Regions from separate parts of the Jeotgalicoccus saudimassiliensis genome, predicted to be linked through region 3. Evidence: predicted binding sites of a transcription regulator. Region 3 holds the regulator's gene; each other region holds the start of a gene.

Evidence for each region. Region 3 encodes LexA, which represses DNA repair genes until DNA is damaged. Its sites were predicted from a motif close to CGAACATATGTTCG; they were not measured.
Region 1: a site for LexA is predicted at 6,075-6,088, ahead of parE (DNA topoisomerase IV subunit B). Genes of this name have one in related genera too.
Region 2: a site for LexA is predicted at 3,377-3,390, ahead of RZ44_RS10565 (YolD-like family protein). Genes of this name have one in related genera too.

The regions. Positions count from the first base shown of each region.
Region 1 is NZ_CCSE01000001.1:989,190-996,515, reverse strand. It holds gene RZ44_RS04795 (valine--tRNA ligase) at 1-119, shown strand, start outside; gene RZ44_RS04790 (bifunctional folylpolyglutamate synthase/dihydrofolate synthase) at 123-1,388, shown strand; gene mscL (large conductance mechanosensitive channel protein MscL) at 1,790-2,176, opposite strand; gene acnA (aconitate hydratase AcnA) at 2,451-5,159, shown strand; gene plsY (glycerol-3-phosphate 1-O-acyltransferase PlsY) at 5,323-5,913, opposite strand; gene parE (DNA topoisomerase IV subunit B) at 6,113-7,326, shown strand, end outside.
Region 2 is NZ_CCSE01000001.1:2,110,610-2,117,935, forward strand. It holds gene RZ44_RS10545 ((deoxy)nucleoside triphosphate pyrophosphohydrolase) at 1-369, shown strand, start outside; gene RZ44_RS11375 (hypothetical protein) at 395-565, shown strand; gene RZ44_RS10550 (metal ABC transporter solute-binding protein, Zn/Mn family) at 602-1,576, opposite strand; gene rpmG (50S ribosomal protein L33) at 1,818-1,967, shown strand; gene RZ44_RS10560 (bifunctional 5,10-methylenetetrahydrofolate dehydrogenase/5,10-methenyltetrahydrofolate cyclohydrolase) at 2,076-2,948, shown strand; gene RZ44_RS10565 (YolD-like family protein) at 2,951-3,337, opposite strand; gene RZ44_RS10570 (hypothetical protein) at 3,454-3,738, shown strand; gene RZ44_RS10575 (nuclease-related domain-containing protein) at 3,952-4,932, shown strand; gene RZ44_RS10580 (manganese-dependent inorganic pyrophosphatase) at 5,403-6,329, opposite strand; gene RZ44_RS10585 (nicotinate phosphoribosyltransferase) at 6,515-7,326, shown strand, end outside.
Region 3 is NZ_CCSE01000001.1:642,942-650,267, reverse strand. It holds gene RZ44_RS03105 (glutathione ABC transporter substrate-binding protein) at 1-595, opposite strand, end outside; gene RZ44_RS03100 (glutathione ABC transporter substrate-binding protein) at 679-2,358, opposite strand; gene RZ44_RS03095 (YneF family protein) at 2,488-2,730, opposite strand; gene tkt (transketolase) at 2,798-4,783, opposite strand; gene RZ44_RS03085 (DUF896 domain-containing protein) at 4,816-5,040, opposite strand; gene RZ44_RS03080 (hypothetical protein) at 5,132-5,446, opposite strand; gene lexA (transcriptional repressor LexA) at 5,589-6,206, shown strand; gene RZ44_RS03070 (CAP domain-containing protein) at 6,362-7,326, opposite strand, start outside.

The DNA.
Region 1 (7,326 bases), 350 kb from region 3:
AATTTGTGAGCAACGCTCCGGAAAAAATCGTTGAAGAAGAACGTAAAAAACAAGCGGGCTACCAGACGCAGTATGAAGAAGTTGAGACGCGCCTGAAAAGCATGAGAGGTGTGGAATAGCCGATGAATTATCAGGAGAGCCTGCAGTGGATACACGAACGGACGAAATTTGGTATTAAACCCGGTGTAAAACGCATGGAATGGATGTTAGAGAAACTCGACCATCCGGAGAAAAAAATAACAGGGGTGCATATTGTCGGCACGAACGGTAAAGGCTCAACGTTATCGTATATGCGGAATGCACTGAATGAGAACGGCTATACAGTGGGGACGTTTACGTCCCCGTATATTGAAGTGTTCAACGAGCGTATCTCGGTGAACGGCACGCCGATTCCCGATGAGGATATCGCGATGCTTGCGAACATCGTGCGCCCGGTGAGCGAGCGCCTCGTTGAGGAGACCGATTTAGGCAACTCGACGGAATTTGAAATCATTACGACGATGATGTTCGTGTACTTCGGCAATGTAAACCCGGTGGATTATGTGCTGGTTGAAGCGGGTCTCGGTGCCACGCATGACTCGACGAATGTCTTCAGACCGGTGATGACTTTACTGACAAGTATCGGTATGGACCATATCGATATTCTCGGTGATACGCTGCTCGATATTACGAAAGATAAATCGGGTGTAATCAAAGAAGGGATTCCGCTAGTCTTTAACGTAAAAGACGATACGTGCCGCGACTATATCTATAAGGTGCTTGATGAGAAAAATGCGAAAGGCATTGAACTTGAACGCGATGTGATTTTAGTCACTGACGGTGAGGAATTCAGCTTTAAATACGGCAAATATGACTTTGACGATATTCGCCTTGAAATGCTCGGCCGCCACCAGCAGGAGAATGCATCAATCGCAATCGCAGCACTCCTTGAAATGATGGAACGCGACCTCGTTAAGCTTGACGTGAACAAAATGATCCAGGGCGTTGAAAAAACCTTCTGGACCGGACGTATTGAACGAATCAGCGAAGATCCGATTATCATATTGGACGGAGCGCATAACAATGAAGCGGTGGATGCGCTTGTGGATACGATGCGTGAAAATTATCCGGATAAAAAGATCACAGTGCTGTTCTCTGCAGTAAAAGGCAAGCCGCTGGACACGATGGTGTATAAAATCGGCATGCTGGCGGACACCTTCAATGTGACGGAATTCGACTTCTTTAAAGCAGAAGACGGGGAAGTGCTGTTTAATTCAATAGATCATCCGAATAAGCATTTTGTCAAAGATTATGTGGACTATGTGAAGCACTTCGATGGAGAGCTGCTGCTTGTTACAGGCAGTCTGTACTTCATCAGCGAAGTGAAACAGGGTTTAAGAGATAAATAGATTAGTATTGAAGCAGCAGGGGAGAAATCCTCTGCTGCTATTTTGCGTTCATTGGGACGAATACATCTCATTGGCTCAATGAGACGGGGACATTGAGACGATAAAGAACTATTAACCCAATGAGAACCGCACAATGAGACGAATAATACTAATCATCCCATTGAGAGATTAACGATGGAACGAATAACTGTATTCGTCCCAATGAAGTTTCGATAGAGAGTTGAAAACTGCCGCGCTCCGCCTGGCTGCCTCCCCAAAGGACGTAAGATTAAAATTTTATGTCCTTTGGGGAGGTTTATGTATACATGAGACACCGTTGCAGTAAATAAGCAATCATAATCTTCCAAAATACACAAAAAAAGAGAGCACTCAATGTGCCCTCCCAAAAAAATAAATAAAAATTATAAACCAGTACCATCTTTTTTGCTGTCTTCAAGACCTTTTAATGAGTCTCTCATTTCGCGTAAAAGAACAAGCTGCTCGTCTTCTGCTTCTTCTTCAACAAATTTGTTTCTCGTTAACTTGTTAACGACTTTAACGAAGACGAATACTGCTGCACCGATAATGATAAAGTCGATAATTGCCTGAATGAACACACCGTAAGTAATACCCATGTATACCCAGTCTGATGCGAAATCAGTATCGCCGAAAATTAAAGCGATCAAAGGCATAATGATGTTTTCAACAAGCGCCTGAACGATTTTACCAAACGCTGCACCAATAACTACTGCAACTGCAAGGTCGAGAACATTGCCGCGAAGCATAAAGTCTTTAAATTCCTGCCACATAAATATGACCTCCTGTGTTTTAGTTAGTAACATTTTATAATAATACATGAAAAAAACACAAGCACAAGTATCAATTTACATATAAATGATATTTAAACATTTTTTCTGTGAGCATATCTCTCATAATCTTTAGTTATGAATGTTATACTTTAAGATAAGTAAAGGTTAATCTAAGTGTAAGGTTTTCATATCACAAGTTTTCGTGAAAGCATTTACTTTACGTCAGGAGTAAGTATACAATTAAGATGACTAAATTTAGAGGGGGCTTTTAATGATGTCAAAGAACGTTAAAGACAATTCACGTCAGACATTATCAGTGAATGGTAAAGATTATACTTATTACAGCCTGCAATCATTAGCAGATTCAGGTATGAGCAAGTCTGAAAACTTGCCGTATTCAATCCGTGTATTACTGGAATCGGTTTTAAGACAGTATGACGGCAGTGTTATCGATGATAAACACATTGAAGCATTGGCTAACTGGGATAAAGGGGACATTAAAGGGAAAGAAGTTCCATTTAAACCTTCCCGCGTTATTCTGCAGGATTTCACAGGGGTACCTGCAGTAGTTGACCTTGCATCACTTCGTACAGCAATGGACGCAGTGGGCGGAGACGTTCAGAAGATCAACCCTGAAGTGCCGGTTGACTTAGTTATTGACCACTCTGTACAGGTTGATGAGTACGGCAGCATGAATGCACTTCAAAAGAACATGGATTTAGAGTTCGAGCGTAACATGGAGCGTTATGAGTTCCTTCGCTGGGCGACTAAAGCGTTCGATAACTACCAGGCTGTACCGCCTGCGACAGGTATCGTTCACCAGGTTAACCTTGAGTACTTAGCTAACGTCGTTCATGAAAGAGAAGAAAACGGCGAGCCGGTTCTTTTCCCTGACACATTAGTAGGTACTGACTCTCATACGACGATGATCAACGGTCTCGGCGTTCTTGGATGGGGTGTCGGCGGTATCGAAGCTGAAGCAAGTATGCTTGGACAGCCTTCATACTTCCCGGTTCCTGAAGTTATCGGTGTGAAGATGATCAATGCATTACCTGAAGGTACAACTGCAACTGACCTTGCTCTAAGAGTCACTGAAGAGCTTCGTAAAAAAGGTGTTGTCGGTAAATTTGTTGAGTTCTTCGGACAAGGGGTAACAGAATTACCGCTTGCTGACCGCGCAACAATCGCAAACATGGCGCCTGAATACGGTGCAACTTGCGGTTTCTTCGCAGTTGATGAAGAAACACTTGATTACTTAACACTTACAGGCCGCGACCCTGAGCACGTTGAAGTGGTTCGTGAATACCTGAAAGCAAATAATTTATTCTTCGACGCGGCAGTAGAACCGACTTACACTGACGTTGTAGAACTTGATCTGTCTACAGTTGAATCATCTCTTGCAGGTCCTAAGCGTCCGCAGGATTTAATCAACCTTTCAGACATGAAAGAAGAATACAAAAAATCAGTGACAGCTCCGAGCGGCAACCACGGCCACGGCTTGACTGAAGAAGAATTCGATAAAACCGGTACTGTGAAGTACAACGACGGCGAAGAGCAGGAACTGAAAACTGGTGACCTTGTAATCGCTGCAATCACTTCATGTACAAACACATCCAACCCGTACGTTATGCTGGGTGCAGGTTTAATCGCGAAAAAAGCAGTTGAAAAAGGACTGACAGTGCCGAAGTACGTTAAGACGTCATTAGCACCGGGCTCTAAAGTGGTTACAGGCTACCTTGAAGATGCAGGTCTTCAGCCGTACCTTGACCAGCTTGGATTCAACTTAGTTGGTTACGGCTGTACAACATGTATCGGTAACTCAGGACCGCTACGTCCTGAAGTAACGAAAACAATCGTTGATAACGACATGCTAGTATCATCTGTATTATCAGGTAACCGTAACTTCGAAGGACGTATCCACCCGTTAGTTAAAGCGAACTACTTAGCTTCGCCTCAGCTTGTTGTGGCATACGCACTTGCAGGTACTGTTGATATCGATCTTCGTACTGAGCCGTTAGGTAAGGACAAAGACGGCAACGACGTTTACATGAAAGACATCTGGCCTTCAATTAAAGAGGTTAGAGACACTGTAATGTCTACAGTGACACCTGAACTATTCAGAAAAGAATACGAAACAGTATTCGATTCAAACGAAACATGGAACAACATTGACGTGACTGATGCGCCGTTATACGACTTCGGTGACGAATCAACATATATCCAAAACCCGTCATTCTTCCAGAACCTATCTAAAGAAGCAGGTACAATCGAGCCGTTAAACGGTCTCAGAGTACTTGGTAAATTTGGAGATTCTGTAACGACTGACCACATTTCACCGGCAGGTGCGATCGGTAAAGATACGCCGGCAGGTAAATGGTTAATCGAACAGGGTGTGTCACCGCGTGACTTTAACTCTTACGGTTCGCGCCGCGGTAACCACGAAGTCATGGTTCGCGGAACGTTCGCAAACATCCGTATCCGTAACCAGATTGCTCCGGGTACAGAGGGCGGATACACAACTTACTGGCCGACAGGTGAAGTAACGAGCATTTACGATGCATCGATGAAATACCAGGAAGAAGGCACAGGCCTGATGGTCATTGCCGGAGACGACTACGGTATGGGATCAAGCCGTGACTGGGCAGCTAAAGGTACGAACCTGTTAGGTGTTAAAGCAGTACTTGCAGCAAGCTACGAGCGTATCCACCGTTCAAACCTGGTAATGATGGGTGTGCTGCCGTTACAGTTTGTTAACGGCGAAAACGCTGAAGACCACGGTCTTGACGGTTCTGAAAGCTTCGACATTCAGATCGATGAAAGTGTTACAGCTGGAGAAATTATCGATGTCGTTGCAACGAAAAAAAACGGCGACAAAGTTAATCTGAAAGCTAAAGTTCGTTTCGACTCAGACGTTGAAGCAGACTACTACAGACACGGCGGTATTTTACAGCTTGTACTTCGTAAGAAGATTGCATCAGCTTAATACAGCGGTATACAACAAATCCATCAAAGCAGCGCTTTGATGGATTTGTTCTTTAAGCGGGCGGGGGATAAGCGATGAGCGCCGCCAATACACAATAAAAACAGGCAACAAAAAAACGGCCTGAAAGTCCGTACAGACTTCAGGCCGTTCTCTTATTTGTCATTTACATGAACGTAATTTTAGGTTCAGTGCCTTCCTTAATGCGTTTCATATTGGAAATATGTTTTACAATGACGATAATTCCAAGTATAATTCCAAAGCCGATCATAAACGGATCGCTGGTAAACATTACACTGATCAACAGGGCAATTGCTGCAAAAACACTGCCGAGTGAGACGTACTTCGATACTTTTAAAGTAATCAGAAACGTGGTAACGAGTATCAGGAAGATAATCGGATTTGCTGCGAGTATCGCACCGCCGCCTGTTGCGACTGCTTTGCCGCCTTTGAATTTTAAAAATATCGAATAGACGTGTCCGATTGCTGCGACAACACCGAAGATAATGACCGGGAAGTCGATATCAGTACTGACAAGCATAGCGACCCATACAGGGATTGCACCTTTCATCATGTCGAGGATGAGTACAACAATACCCGCTTTTTTGCCGAGTATTCTGAATGTGTTTGTCGTGCCGACGTTTCCGCTGCCGTGTTCGCGTAAATCAATTTTATAAAATGATTTACTGATCAAAAGGCTGAATGGAATAGAACCGAAAAGGTAGCTGAATATTAATAATAAAATAACTGTATACACTAAATAATCCCCTTTTGCTATCAGGTACTAATAGTTTACCATAAAATATTATTTTCGCACATAAAATTATAAAGTGGTTCATAACATTATTATGTAAACTTACTGGAATGTGTTGCAAAAATGCACGTTTTATATAAAAATAGATAAGTAGATTAATTTAACGAACATACGTTTGTATTGTTTGTAGGAGGATACAGACTTGGCTAAAAAAACTGGATATACTGATGAGTCCATTCAAATATTAGAAGGCCTGGATGCGGTCAGGAAGCGTCCGGGAATGTATATCGGTTCTACAGATACGAGAGGTCTGCATCATCTCGTATATGAAATTACCGACAATGCGGTCGATGAGATTATTAACGGCCACGGCAACGAAATCAATATAACGATTAATACAGATGAAAGTATTACGATCCGCGATAACGGACGCGGTCTGCCGACAGGGATGCACCCGTCAGGCCGCCCGACGCCTGAAGTCATCTTTACCGTACTGCACGCCGGCGGCAAGTTCGACTCGGATAACTACAAATCCGCAGGGGGACTGCACGGTGTCGGTTCATCTGTCGTTAACGCATTAAGTGAATCATTGAAATTACGCGTCTATCGGGACGGTAAAATTCACGAGATATCATTTAAAGACGGCGGCAAGCCGGATTCAAAAATGAAGGCAGTCGGCAAAACGAAAGAGACGGGCACTGAAGTAACATTTAAAGCAGATCCCGAAATCTTTAAACAGACGATTGCATTTAACTTTGAAACAATCGCTGAACGCATGCGCGAGTCTGCTTTTTTAACTAAAGGATTAAAGATTACGATTAATGATAAGCGTACCGATGAAGAGGAAATATTCCAGTTCGACGACGGACTGAAGTCATTCATCGAGTTTTTAAATGAAGGCAAGGACGATATCGGCAATATCGTGATGTTCGAAGGGACATATAATGAAATGATTGCCGAAGTGGCGTTCCAGTTTAACGATCAGTACTCGGAAACGATTATTTCATTCGTAAACAACGTCCGCACGAAAGACGGCGGGACGCACGAAGTCGGCTTTAAAACCGGATTTACACGTGCATTTAATGAGTACGCACGTAAAATCGGGGAACTGAAAGCTAAAGATAAAAACTTGGAGGGCAGTGACATCCGTGAAGGACTGACTGCGGTGATTTCCGTTAAGCTCCCCGAACACCTGCTCCAGTTTGAAGGACAGACGAAAGGGAAGCTCGGCACGAGTGAAGCCCGTGCATTAATGGAACAGCTGATCACTGAACAGCTGCCGTATTATTTAGAAGAAAACGGTGCGTTATCCACGCAGCTCGTTAAAAAAGCAATTAAAGCACGCCAGGTGCGTGAAGCGGCACGTAAAGCACGTGAAGAAGCGCGGAGCGGCAAAAAGAACAAATCGAGAGATAC
Region 2 (7,326 bases), 1.5 Mb from region 3:
GATGATAATAACTTTATCTTATGTGCTCAGCGTCCCGAAGGTAAAAACCTTGCGCTGAAATGGGAATTCCCGGGCGGAAAAATAGAAGAGGGCGAAACACCTGACGAAGCGTTAAAACGTGAACTGGTTGAAGAAATGACACTGGACATCAGTATCGGTGAAAAAATTACGACGACTGAATACGAGTATGATTTCGGCATTGTAGAACTTACAACGTACTACGCTAAAATTCTAGCCGGAGAAATTGAACTGCTGGAACATGTACAGATGAAATGGGTGGATCCGGCGGAAATCGATAAACTTGACTGGGCACCTGCAGATATTCCCGCAATCGGGATTATAAAACGAAAAAGTGGGAATAGAGTATAGAAGTGTTAATTAAGGGGGAATCATTGTGGATCTTATCAAGGGATTATTAGCTTTAGTATTTAAATTGTTCGTGGTCTTATTTGCATTAACTGCTGTTGCAGCAGTCGTACTTGCATTTATACTTAAAAAAGATGTAGATGAAATCCGTGAATTCACTGAAAACATTAAGCATGACTTATATCGCGGCAGACAGTAAAATAAAGAAAGTTCCCGGAATTATTCCGGGAACTTTTTATTTGCTGTTGAGTGCTCTGTCGAGCGTTTCAATATTTTTACGCATCATCGACTGGTATGTCGCATCTTCAGGGTCATCCTGTGTCAGGGATTCCAGGTTGTTAAAGTAGAGCGGCTCTGTATTTGTCTCGCCGCGTATTACATCTGTTACAGATGATGAAACGTTTGGTTCATAAAGAATGTAGGGAATATTCTGCGCTTCGATATTCTCGATAATGTCAGCCAGCTCCTGCTGCGACGGTTCCTGGTTGTTCAGACCGCTGATGCCGCTCTGATGGAAACCATACTGATGAGCGAGGTATCCGATTGATTCGTGAGAAATATAAACGTCCATATTGACCGGATCTTCAGTCACTTCACGCAGTTCCGCATCGATATTTTCGATATCGGCTTTCAATACTTCAAAGTTTTCATTATACATATCGGCATCTTCAGGACGATGTTCAACAAGTGCATCTTTTACTGACTCCGCCATTTCAGCAGCAAGTTTCGGGCTCAGCCATATATGCGGATCAAGGGCACCATGGTTGTGGCCATCGTGTGAATTTTCGTCGTGTCCGTGATCGTCGTGTGATTCTTCTTCGTGTCCGTGGTCGTCGCTGTGACTATGATCGTTCTCAAGAAAAGCTTCCGTATCAATATCAGCAGCTGTTTCAATTACTTCTGTATCGTTATTTATCGTTTTGGCAATACTTTCAGCAACAGGGTCCAGGTCATTTGAAGTGGTCATAAACAAATCACCGTCTGAGTAAGCCATCATATCTTTCTGCGTCGGTTCATACGAGTGCATGTCGGCGCCGGATGGATAAATAGATTCTACATTAACAGTATCGCCGGCAATCTGTTCAACGAAACTCGTCAGCGGGAAGACAGTTGTATATATAGTAAAGTCGTCATTGTTATCACTTGTTTCTTCGCTGGTGCAGGCGGCAAGTATTAATAACAGAATTAAAACAGGGAACAATTTTTTCATGGATAACCTCTCTTTATCGTAATGATTACGATTTAAAATTATATAGGAATATGCCGAAATGTGCAACAGTATATTTTAGATTAAGAAAGACTTGAATTTTTCCGGCTCTGCTAGTAAAATAGATAAGGTGATTTACAAAAGTATATACCAATCATCTATGTGCGTGGATGATCAACTGGCCAGTTGATTCGAGTATATTATCATCTAATATCGATTTAACTTAACGAAGGAGGCGACAGAAATGAGAGTAATCGTTACACTAGCTTGTACTGAATGCGGAGACCGCAACTACAGCACTAAGAAAAACAAAAGAAACAATCCAGAGCGTATCGAAATGATGAAATTCTGCCCTAGATTGAACAAGTACACTCTACACCGTGAAACTAAATAATTTCTTATAGCTATCATCTCCGGATGATAGCTTTTTTTTATATTCCATTTAATTATGTTATAATTACCGATGGGTAATTAACCAGAAAAAGTAAGGAGAGTGCTTTTAATGACAGTAATTATGGACGGAAAAAAAGTAGCAGCACACTTATCCGAAGAAATTAAACAGGCTTTGGAAGTTTCCGAATCACACGGTATTAAACCAAAAGTAGCTTTCGTAAGAATTGGAGATTTATCAGATTCAATCTCATATGAAAATGCTGCGGTAAAACGTTTTGAAAAACTGGGTATGGACACAGCACAGTACCACTTCCCGGAAGATGTATCAGCAAAAGTGTTTTTAACTAAATTCAGAGAAATCAATGAAGATTATTCTATACACGGAATTCTGCTGCTGCAGCCGCTGCCGAAACATATTCCTATGAAGCGCGTTGCGGAAATCATGAACTCATTTAAAGATATCGACGGCATGAAAGCGTCGAACCTTGGTAAAGTTCTGACAAACGATTCTGACCGCCTTGAGCCGTGTACGCCGGCAGCTGTTATGAACATGCTTGATTTTTATGAAATCGACTTAAAAGGTAAAAACGTTACAGTAGTCGGTGCAAGTGCAGTAGTCGGAAAACCTTTATCACTGTTAATGATGAACAGAGATGCAACGGTAACGACATGTAACCTGTACACAGACAGTCTTGTCGATAAATGTAAAGACGCAGACGTCATTGTCAGCGCAGCAGGTGCAATCAACCTGATTGACGAAGAACACGTTAAAGAAGGTGCAGTCGTTGTCGATGTCGGCATTAACTTTACAGAAGAAGGCAAGATGGTCGGAGATGTGAACTACGAAGCTGTTAAAGATAAAGCATCGTACATTACACCAGTTCCGGGCGGAATCGGTGCAATTACTACGACAGTACTTGCATATCACCTTGTAAAAGCGACAGAGCACCAGAAAGAACCGGTATTATTCCTCGAAAAATAATATCAGCTTTTTGGCAGTATAAAAATATCGAGAATATCCATAAACGGTACGAAGGTAAAATCTTCGGTACCGTAAATCTGACCAATGAGCACCATGCTCCATTGGTCTATTTTTATTATATGGAGAGAAACGTTGAACCGGCCGCCGTCGTAATAATAAGCAACCCGGATCGGCAGTTTCTCTTCTGCTGCATATTTTAAAGTCTGTTCGATTTCAACGAGCCGGTCATCCGACAGCTCCGGGCGTTTAATTTTCGTCTGGTCGCTCATCAGTCTGCTGACATTCTCAAACTGCTCCGGCATCGTGGCAAACGGCGCCCACTTTACCATACCGCGCCCTTCAGGCATGTCTTCCCGTAAATTTTCAGAAGGATAATTTCCATCGTGCATCACAAATCCCTTCTTTCTTTATCCGTTAACCACATTATACGAACATATGTTCGATTTTTCAAGGCGCATATTTATGGTAAGTTATAGAGGATATAAAAAGTGAGTGAGGCAATAAGATGAGACAGAAAATAGTATGGGGTATCATTACGGCGATTGTCCTCGCTGTGCTGCTGCTTCCATTAGTCGATAAAACAAGCGGAACAACGAGAGTCATCGTGGATCATACAAGTAAGGAAATTGTTTATCCCGCCTGCTACGATCAGGCTGATTTAACGAACTGGATAGATGAAATGTCATTCAGCAATGCGCTGAACGAATATGAATACGATGTGAGAGACGACTGTTCGAAAGAACATCTGCAGGAAGGCAAAACGAGCGTTCTCATGAGAATATTTGGATAGAATAATGTGTTGAACCGGAGCTGTAAGAAGCTCCGGTTTTTTTGTTTTTATTGGTTTATCGTTTATTTGGAAGTAAATTCCAAAATTAGCGGAGTTCGTGTAAAAGGTAAACCAGATTTGCTATTTTTGTATTAAAGTAACTTTTTTAAAAGGAAATCGCTGTTTTCGCCTATATATAGGGTAGAGGGATCTTTTTATTAAGGAGGAAACAGCATGTACTTAAATGACAGAAAAGCGGGACCGGAATTATTGCACTACCGGGCACTCGGCAAAAGAGCCAACTTAAGTTTTGACGATAAGAGGAACTTAAAAGTATATGAAGACGGATTTTCGGGAGAATGTCTGTACGACAAACTGTTCGACGAAATCGGGCACGATAATCTTTATATATTCCGCGACGTTTATCTTACCGCCGGAAAAAGCGGAGCACAGTACGACAGTATCATTATTTCCGGGGATGAGATTACGATTAATGAAATTAAAAATTACACCGGGGAATATTACTATAAAGAAGGGCGGTTCATAAAGAATGGGGAAATTGTTCCGGACAATCCTTTTACACAGGTCGAACGGGCCGCCGGAAAATTATACCGAATCTGCCGCAATAGCAGGATTAATGCGGATGTTATCACAAAAGTTATATTTCCTAACGACGATTTCAAATTATATTCCGAAGATAATTCCATCTGGAAAAACATCGTAATACGTATGGACATGAAGAAATACTTCCGCAGTTTTAAGGTGCAGCATAATACGGAAAAAGCCGGCCGGCTGGTGTCGATGATCCGCGGACACATTTCTGAGAACCCGTATTTTAACGGAAGCAGAAATACCGGCGATATTCGTCGGGGATTGTACTGCGGCAACTGCGGAAACTTTAATCTGATAAAAACCCGATACCATCGCGAGTGCAGCCGCTGCAAAACGAAGGAATCCAATGAAACTCATATGCTCCGTGCGATGAGTGATTACAAATATTTATATTACGGGGGTGAGATGACACGGAGAAAACTGATGGAATTAATCGGGGATGATTTTCATCCGGAAGTTTTTAGAAGAGCACTGAATAAATATTGTGTGAAAAATAGAAAAGGGAAAAACACAGAGTATGTCTTTAAATACTATGATTTTGAAGAAGCAATGCAGCATCTGGATCAAACATCCAAATATAAAAATTATCATGCGGAATTTTGAGTGGATTTGGCTAATCAGATGTTGTGGTTTATGGAACGACGACGTTTACGGTGTCTTGGATGTTGTGGTTTATGGAACGACGACGTTTACGGTGTCTTGGATGTTGTGGTTTATGAAACGACGACGTTTACGGTGTCTTGGATGTTGTGGTTTATGAAACGACGACGTTTACGGTGTCTTGGATGTCGTGGTTTATGAAACGACGACGTTTACCGTGTCCTGGATGTTGTGGTTTATGGAACGACGACGTTTAAGGTGTCTTGGATGTTGTGGTTTATGAAACGACGACGTTCACCGTGTCTTGGATGTCGTGGTTTATGAAACGACGACGTTCACCGTGTCTTGGATGTCGTGGTTTATAAAACGACGACGTTTACGGTGTCTTGGATGTTGTGGTTTATGAAACAAGACTACTTTCCCTCAAAAAAACACAAAAAACCCGCCTCTTCAGGCGGGTTTCACAAAATATATTATAAATCTGACAGTGCTTTAGTAATGTTAGGTACAACCTGCTTCTTACGTGAGACAACACCTTCAAGGACTGCTGTGTTCTGGTCAAGTGCAACGTCGAATGCGCGTTCAACTGAAGAGAATTCCGGTCCTAAAGCGAGTACTTTAGAATTTGAGTTCAGAATATCCGTCACGATCAGTGTGAACAGGTCATATCCGTCGCGCTTGATTTCTTCATTGATTGCAATTTCGATTTCTTCGCGGCGTGCGAATACTTCGTCCACGTCAACTACGTTAACCTGAGCGATTCGCACGCTCTTTTCGCCGATGTCGAATGTTTTCGCATCGCCTGTAATTAACTGTTCTGCTGATTTATCAGAAGTTGATGCACCGGCTTTAAGCATTTCAAGTCCGTATGTTTCTAAATCAACGCCTGCGATGTCTTTAAGTTCCGCTGCTGCATCGATGTCTTCTTCTGTTGTTGTCGGAGATTTGAATAACAGCGTGTCTGAAATAATCGCCGAAAGCATTAGTCCTGCAGATTCTTTTGATATTGTTAAGTTTTTCTCTTTGTAAACTTTGTTCAGAATTGTTGCCGTACAGCCAACCGGTTCTGCGCGGTAGTACAGCGGACCTTCTGTTTCGAAGTTCGCAATTCTGTGGTGATCGAAAACTTTTGTAATTGTCGCGTTTTCAATTCCCGGTGCGGATTGCTGTTTTTCATTGTGGTCGACTAAAATTACTTCGTCACCTGAACCCACTTCGTTTAATAATGCCGGTGCTTCCACCCCGAAGTACTCAAGTGCATATGCAGTTTCACTGCTGATTTCACCTAAGCGGTAAGCTTTTGCATCGTTGCCGAGCTGTGCTTCGATATCAGCAGCTACAAGTGCTGAAGTAACCGTATCAGTATCAGGATTTTGGTGCCCGAATATTTTTTGTGTCATTACTGTCTGTCTCCTTTTTCTTTGGACTAATATTATATATGATTACATTTTAACATTACTGGTTTTATCTATCTATATCTTAGTTTTCAAAACATGCATATAATAGTGTATTCAAATCGTTCATACGATAACTTTATATGATAAAATTAAAGCAAATAAATTGTTAATGCACAGGAGATGGATGTATGTACCAGTATCAGGATGACAGCTTCATGCTGCACACGGATTTATATCAGATCAACATGGCAAAAACTTACTATGAACAAGGTATACACGAGCGTCAGACAATTTTTGATTTATATTTCAGAAAAATGCCTTTTGAAAACGGCTATGCAGTTTTTGCGGGGTTAACGCATATTATTGATTATCTTAAAAATCTTCATTTTTCAAAGAGTGATATCGAATATTTAAGCACTCTCGGCTACAGCGATGACTTTTTAAATTACTTAAAAACAGTCCGGTTTACGGGTACGCTCCGTTCAATGGCTGAAGGGGAAACAGTATTTAACAACGAACCGCTTGTCCAGGTGGAAGCGACGCTTGCAGAGGCACAGCTGATTGAAACGGCATTATTAAACATCGTCAATTTCCAGACGCTGATTGCAACGAAAGCGAGCCGCATCAGACAGCTGGTTCCAGACGACAGCCTGATGGAATTCGGTACGCGCCGTGCGCACGAATTCGACGCGGCACTGTGGGGTGCACGTGCTGCTGTAATCGGCGGATTTGACGGTACGAGCAACGTCAGGGCGGCGAAATTGTTCGGCCTGACACCGAGCGGGACGCATGCACATGCAATGGTGCAGGCGTACGGCAACGACTACGATGCGTTTAAAGCATACGCTGAAACTCATTACGACTGTGTATTTTTAGTGGACACATTCGACACGCTGAAGTCGGGTATTCCAACGGCTATTAAAGTTGCAAATGAGTACGGCGATAAAATTAATTTCAAAGGAATCAGAATCGATTCCGGCGACATTGCCTATTTAACGAA
Region 3 (7,326 bases):
CTGTGATATCACTGCCTGCTGCTTCAAGCGCCGCTTCATAGTCACTGTCTATTAATTCTTTCGGCATGATACCTGCAGTACTGTGTGCCAGATGGCTTGCGAGCGGTGCAAATGGAATTGATGTGTGAATGTTAATCTCATAATCACTGACCACTTCAATATCTTCGATCATGTCGTATAAAAATAACACTGGTGAACCAAGCGCTTCATCTCTCACACGGTCAAATGTCGCTGCCACATCTTCCGCCGTGAAATCTTCACCGTTGTGGAAAGTCGTGTCTTCACGCAGTTTAAAGTTCCACGTTGTTTCATCAATTTGTTCATATGCAGTCGCAAGTCCCGGCTGAAGTTCCATATTTACATCCTGATTTAACAGTCTCTCATAAATGTTAGATCTGACCTGACTGGAATGCGCATCATTCGAACCGTGTAAATCCAGTGATACAACATCCGACAGCATCCCAACAGTAATGTCACCGGTTTTCTCACTGTCTGAACCGGATTGTTCCTCAACTTCCACGTTGTCATTACTTGAACATCCCGCAATGATAAATAATAGCGCAATCATTAATACAGATATAAATTTTTTATTCAATAGAATGCCTCTCCTTTGATGTCCGTTAATTAAAAAGGGCCTTTAACCGAAAATCAATTAAAGGACCTTTTTATTGTTAATCATTATTTAAAGCTTACATCTTTAAAGTGCAGTCCGCCTGCCGGATCCACTTCAATACCGCTTACTTCAGATTCGTTATAACCTGCAGCAAACTGTGCGTGGAACAAATATGCTGACGGCGAGTCTTCTACGAGAATGTTTTCAATGTCAGTGTAAATCTGCTGACGTGCCTCTTCGTCTACTTCTGCACGTCCTGCATCTAACAGTTCATCCACTTCAGGGTTGTCGTAGAACACACGGTTACCCGCTGCACCCTGGTTTTTAGAATGGAACAGTGCATACAGACCATAGTCCGCATCACCTGTTACAGTTGTCCATCCGAGGATAAACATTTCGTGGTTACCCTGTGCCAGTGTTTCCAGGTACGCACCCCACTCGAACTGTTCAATTTCAACGTTGATGTTCAGTTCTTTCAGTTCGCTTTGGATATATACTGCAGTATCGATAATCTGCTGATCATCGTTTACCCAGATCGTTGTATCAAAGCCGTCTGCCACATCTGTTTCAGCCAAAATCTCTTTCGCTTTTTCAATGTCGTATGCCTGTCCTTCAAGTTCTTCAGAGTAACCCCAAACATCCGGAGCTAAAGGTCCTTTAGCCGGCTTGCCCATGTCATCGTATACTCCTGCTACGATTTCTTCCCGGTCGATTGCATAAGAGATTGCCTGACGCACTTTCTCGTCATTGAACGGCTCTTTGTTAATGTTGAAGCCGAGGTATGACATACGTACAGAGTCTGCTGTAGTTACCGCAGTATCCGCCCCGTTTTTAACACGTTCCATGTTTGCTGAATCCACATCAGTTGCAACCTGGATTCCGCCAGTTTCCAGTTCAGCCATACGTGCTCCGTTTTCAGGAATAACTTTGAACGTGACGTTTTCAAAGTAGCGGTCGCCGCCCTGGAAGTCTTCAAATTTCTCAAGCACTACCGAGTCTCCTGCACTGCGGGAAACAAATTTAAGGTGATTCGTTCCGTTTGGCTCATTTGCCACAACAGTACCAAGGTGCTCACTGATTGCCTCTTTGACTGTATCGTACTCATCGCCGCCTGATTCACGCAGTTCGTAATACTCTTCAAGAGTCACGTCACTGCCTGCTGCATCCAGTGCTGCCTGGTAGTCTGCGTCAATTGTCGCTTTTGAAATAATTCCACCTGTGTTGTGGGCAAGGTGACTTGCCAGCGGTGCAAATGGAATAGATGTATGAATATTAATTTCGTAATCACTTACAACTTCAATTTCCTCGATCATTTCGAACAGGAACAGCACCGGTGAAGCCATTGCTTCATCCTGTACTCGGTCAAAAGTTGCAACGACATCTTCTGCGGTGAAATCTTCACCGTTGTGGAAAGTCGTGCCTTCACGAAGTTTAAAATTCCATGTTGTTTCATCAACTTGTTCGTATTCTGTTGCAAGTCCCGGCGATAGTGACATATCCACGTCCTGGAATACTAACGTTTCATATATGTTCGCTCTTACCTGGCGTGATGCTGAGTCGTTTGATCCGTGAGGATCTGTCGTCACCATTTCAGCCATTGTTCCAATTGTTAAATCCCCTGTTTTTTCACTGTCGGCAGCAGCCTCGCCGCCCGCTTCTTCATCGACGTTCTCATCACTTGAACATGCTGCCATGACAAATAAGAAAGCGATTACAAGAAACGCTAAAAATTTTCTGTTTTTCATTGGTGTTATACCCCTTTCGTTTGATAAATGTATTATATCCATGCCGATAACAAAATTGCAATAATTTTCTAAAATTTAAATATATATAAAAAACACGCACTTATAAAAAGTGCGTGTCCTGTAAAGTTCTTACTTCTTCTTCTCTTTTTTAGCTTGTTCTGATGATTTATTCATCATACTCAGCATCTGATTAATTTTCTTCTGCGATGGCTTCTGACCCATCTGCATCATCATAATTCTGAGCATGTCTTCATTAATAGGAGGGTTCTTCTCCAAGTAATCCATCATGTATTTTCTAGAGATCCAAAATCCTAATGCGAAACCACCAATAAGGGCTACGATTACAATTAGTATCCATATCCAAGTCGCCAAAAATGCTCACCTCTTTTCCGTGTAAACCACTATTTAGTTTACATTAACGGACATTTAAATTCAATGCTTATTTATTGCGTACAATGTTTGCAAGATTTTCAACAGTAAAGCCGTAACGTTCAACAACTTCCCCGCCCGGTGCACTTGCTCCGAATGTGTCAATTGTTAAAAGTTTGCCTTTGATTCCGACAAATCTGTGCCAGCCGAGGCTTGCAGCCATTTCAACCGCTGTACGGTTTTCAATGTCAGTATTTAATACCGATTCGATATACTCTTCATCCTGGTTAAGGAATGCCTGTACGTTAGGAATCGATGCAACTTTAATGTTCACGCCGTCTTCAGCTAATTTGTGTGCTGTTTCGACAGCAAGTGATACTTCACTTCCCGTTGCGAATACGATAGCGTCGTCTCCGCCGTCGTAAGCAAGGTATCCGCCGCGGCGAACGCCCTCTTCAAGTTTATCCTGTTCCACATCCAGTACAGTCAGATCCTGACGAGTCAGAACTAATGCAGTCGGAGTATCTTCAGATTCCATTGCCACTTTCCATGCCGCACGTGTTTCGTTGCCGTCTGCCGGACGAATAACGTTCAGGTTCGGAATCGCACGGAGTCCTGCAAGCTGTTCAACCGGCTCATGAGTCGGCCCGTCTTCGCCAACTGCGATTGAGTCGTGTGTAAAGACATATGTTACAGGTAATTTCATCAGCGCGCTCAGGCGTACTGCAGGCTTCAGATAGTCACTGAAGACAAAGAAAGTTCCGGCATATGGATAAAGACCGCCATGTGCGGCCATACCGTTAATTGCCGCTGCCATCGCGAATTCTCTTACACCGAACCAGATGTTGCGTCCGCCGTAGTTATCTTTCGCGTAGTCGGATTCATCTTTAACGTTTGTTTTGTTACTTCCGGCAAGGTCAGCAGCACCGCCGAAGAATGTAGGAATTGATTTCGATAATTCCTGAATCATGTCTCCTGAGTTACCACGTGTTGCTTTTTTGCTTCCTGCTTCGTATACAGGCAGATCTTTTGCGTAATTTTCAGTAAGCTCACGTGTTACAGCAGCGTTGAAGTCGCTGTATTTTGCTTCATCTGCAGCTTTGTATGATTCCAGCATTTCATTCCATGCAGTTTCAGCATCTTCACCGCGTGCAGTTAACGTTTCTTTAAAGCGTGTGTATACTGATTCATCTACATCGAAAGTTTTCGAATGGTCAAGGCCGTATGCTTCATAAGCACCCTGACGTTCTTCTGCACCAAGCGGTGCGCCGTGTGAATCTGACTTACCTGATTTTGTAGGTGCGCCGTACCCGATAACAGTTTTAACTTCGATCAGTGTCGGCTTGTCGCTTTGTTTAGCATCTTCAATTGCTTTGTCAATTGCATCAAGGTCGTTGCCGTCCTCTACGCGCAGATAGTGCCAGTTGTATGCTTTGAAACGTCCTGCAACATCTTCAGAGAAACTCTTATCAAGATCCCCGTCGAGTGAAATATCATTTGAATCGTAAAGGACGATTAATTTATTCAGACCCAGGTGTCCTGCAAGTGACGCAGCTTCATGGGAAATACCTTCCATAAGGTCGCCGTCTGATGCAAGTACATAAGTATAATGGTCAACGACTTTGTGCTCGTCTGTATTAAATACAGAGTTCAGATGTGTTTCAGCCATCGCCATCCCGACGCTCATTGCGAAGCCCTGTCCAAGCGGACCTGTTGTAACTTCTACGCCGTCTGTATGTTTAAACTCAGGATGTCCCGGAGTTTTTGATTCGTACTGTCTGAATTCTTTTAAGTCATCCATTTCTAAAATACCTGAAAGATGTAACAGGCTGTAAATTAACATAGAACCGTGTCCTGCACTCAGTACAAAACGGTCTCTGTTAAACCAGTTAACATTATTCGGGTTAAAGTTTAAATGTTTCTGCCATAATACGTACGCCATTGGTGCAGCGCCCATAGGCAGTCCCGGGTGACCCGAGTTTGCTTTCTCAATTGCATCAATACTTAAAGAACGGATCGTATTGACCGCTAATAAGTCAGTTTTATCAAATGACATTTACTCTCGACTCCTTTAAATTCTCTACATTATTATTTTTTGTTGCGTAATGCCTTAACTTTGTCAGGGGTTACATCTTTACCTTCCGGATCAATCACTTTAGTGTTTTTAATCTGGTTCTTAAATGAATTCCTAAAGTTGGATAAATATTCTTCCCTCAACCCGGTAAGCTCCTTAAGTTCCGTTTTGGATATTTTATCCTCGCGTTTTAACTTAGCAAGCTGGTTGAGACGTAATAACTTCTGATCGTCTAACATAAGCTCCACCCTTTCCAATATAATTTACCATAAAAAAGGTGCGGAAACCAAATGGTCCCGCACTTTAATCGGCAATATATACACTAATTAGTTAATTTCTGCTTGAAACTTCATAATTCAGCTGTTTCGTGAGCATTCCGCTGCTGATAAAGCCCGGCGCTGCACCATTTTCTTCCAGTGAGTTTTCATCCGATTCTTCCTGCTCATTAATGGATGCTGCCGACACTGTGATGTTCGATTCATGTTCGTCTGATTCATCATTACTATTTTCAGAAAATGCAGTCTCTTCATGAGAATGTACGTTCTCTGCGTAATCCGGTTCTACCATATTAAAACTATATAAAAGCCCGAAGCTAAGCATTACTGCGAATAAACCTGTCAGAGTTTTGAAATCTTTCATTGTCATTACTAACCACTCCTTAGAACAAATGTTTGTAATAACAATATAACAGAACACCTGTTCGCAGTCAACAAAAATACGAACAAATGTTTGTAAGTGCATATACTATATGATAAAATTTAATTAATATAAGGCTGGAGGTAACAATATGAAAGATTTAACAGACAGACAAAAAGATATTTTTCAATATATAAAACGCAGCGTCAATGATAAAGGCTATCCGCCAAGTGTTCGTGAGATCGGTAATGCAGTGGGGCTTCAGTCGAGTTCAACAGTGCACGGCCACCTCGCGAAACTGGAAACAAAAGGGTATATTAAACGCGACCCCACAAAACCGCGTGCGATTGAAATTGTCCAGGCATCGGATGACAATTCATCACCTGTGATTCATGTGCCTGTCCTTGGTAAAGTTACCGCAGGTCTGCCTATAACAGCCGTGGAAAACGTCGAAGAGTACTTCCCTCTTCCCGAACACTTCACTGCAAACCACAACAGTGAAATCTTTCTGTTAAACGTTGTCGGTGACAGTATGATCGATGCCGGCATTCACGACGGCGACCGGGTGATCGTCCGCAAACAGAACATTGCGCATAACGGTGAAATCATCGTCGCGATGACAGAAGACGACGAAGCAACGGTGAAACGTTTCTATAAAGAAAAAGGCTATTACCGTCTGCAGCCGGAAAATACGACGATGGAACCTATTTACCTGGATAACGTCATCGTTCTCGGTAAAGTTGTCGGGCTGTTCAGGGAATTTATTTAAATATTGAGTGTATGACCGTTCGGAACTTTTATTCCGGGCGGTTTTTTGTCTGGTTATCCGCTCATGCGGCCGATACACAGCATTCGACCGCATGAACCCGGGAAACTCACAATTCAAAAAAACACCCGGATTAAGCAATCCGGATGTTTCCATGTCTATCTCTGTATATAATTTTCTGTGTAATACGGTATATTCTCACTGCTGTATTCGATGCCGATACCGACGTAATTAAATTCATCGTTCAGCACGTTCACGCGGTGTGACGGGGAGTTCATTAAACTGTGGTGTGCAAATATCGGAGACGTGTGTCCCGTCGCAATATTTTCACCTGCGAGTCTGAAGTCTACAGAACCGTTTATCAATCTGTCTTTCAGCGTTCTGCCGTCGGGTGAATCATGATCGAAATAGTTATTCACTGCCATATCCCTGCTGTGGTGATACGCTGCGGCGTCTGCAGCGGGATCGCGTTCAAGTGCAGAATAGCCGTACTCCGAACGTGTGGCATTTACTAAATAGTAATGCATCAGTTCGTTATTTTCCTGCGGCGGATTATTATAAATGTCATTGATTTCAATCACTTCGTCTTTATTAATAATCAGCATTCCGTTCGCTCTGTAACCGTCATGTATATCGTAAAAGAAATATGCATAGTAGTTGCCGACATCGAACACGTCGTATTCGTCATGGTCGACTTTCAGACGCTTCCACTGCTTACGTATATAATCCACCGGTTCTCCGTATACTTCACGCAGTTTCGCCTGATTCATACCGCCGATGCTCATCTGCCCGATGGAGACATCACCCGAACTGGTGTAGCCGCCTGTAATTATACCGTCTCTTACGAGAAGCATATGAAATGCACCCGGCTGATTCATTACAGCGAAGCTGCCTTCGTATTCTGAATTGATTACGGGCTCGTCCTCCACTCTGAATGAAGCTCCGAGCGAATAGTTAATATTCGTTTCCTGAGTCCCGTGGACCTGTTCTATTTTTGTCGTATCGTAACTTGGAATTACGTTCTGTTCGAGCCAGTGATTAAAATAATCCCCCGTCAGTCCGTCCCGAAAATCGTAGGATTGTACGGCCGGTACGATTAAAAACAATGATGCGTATACAATTA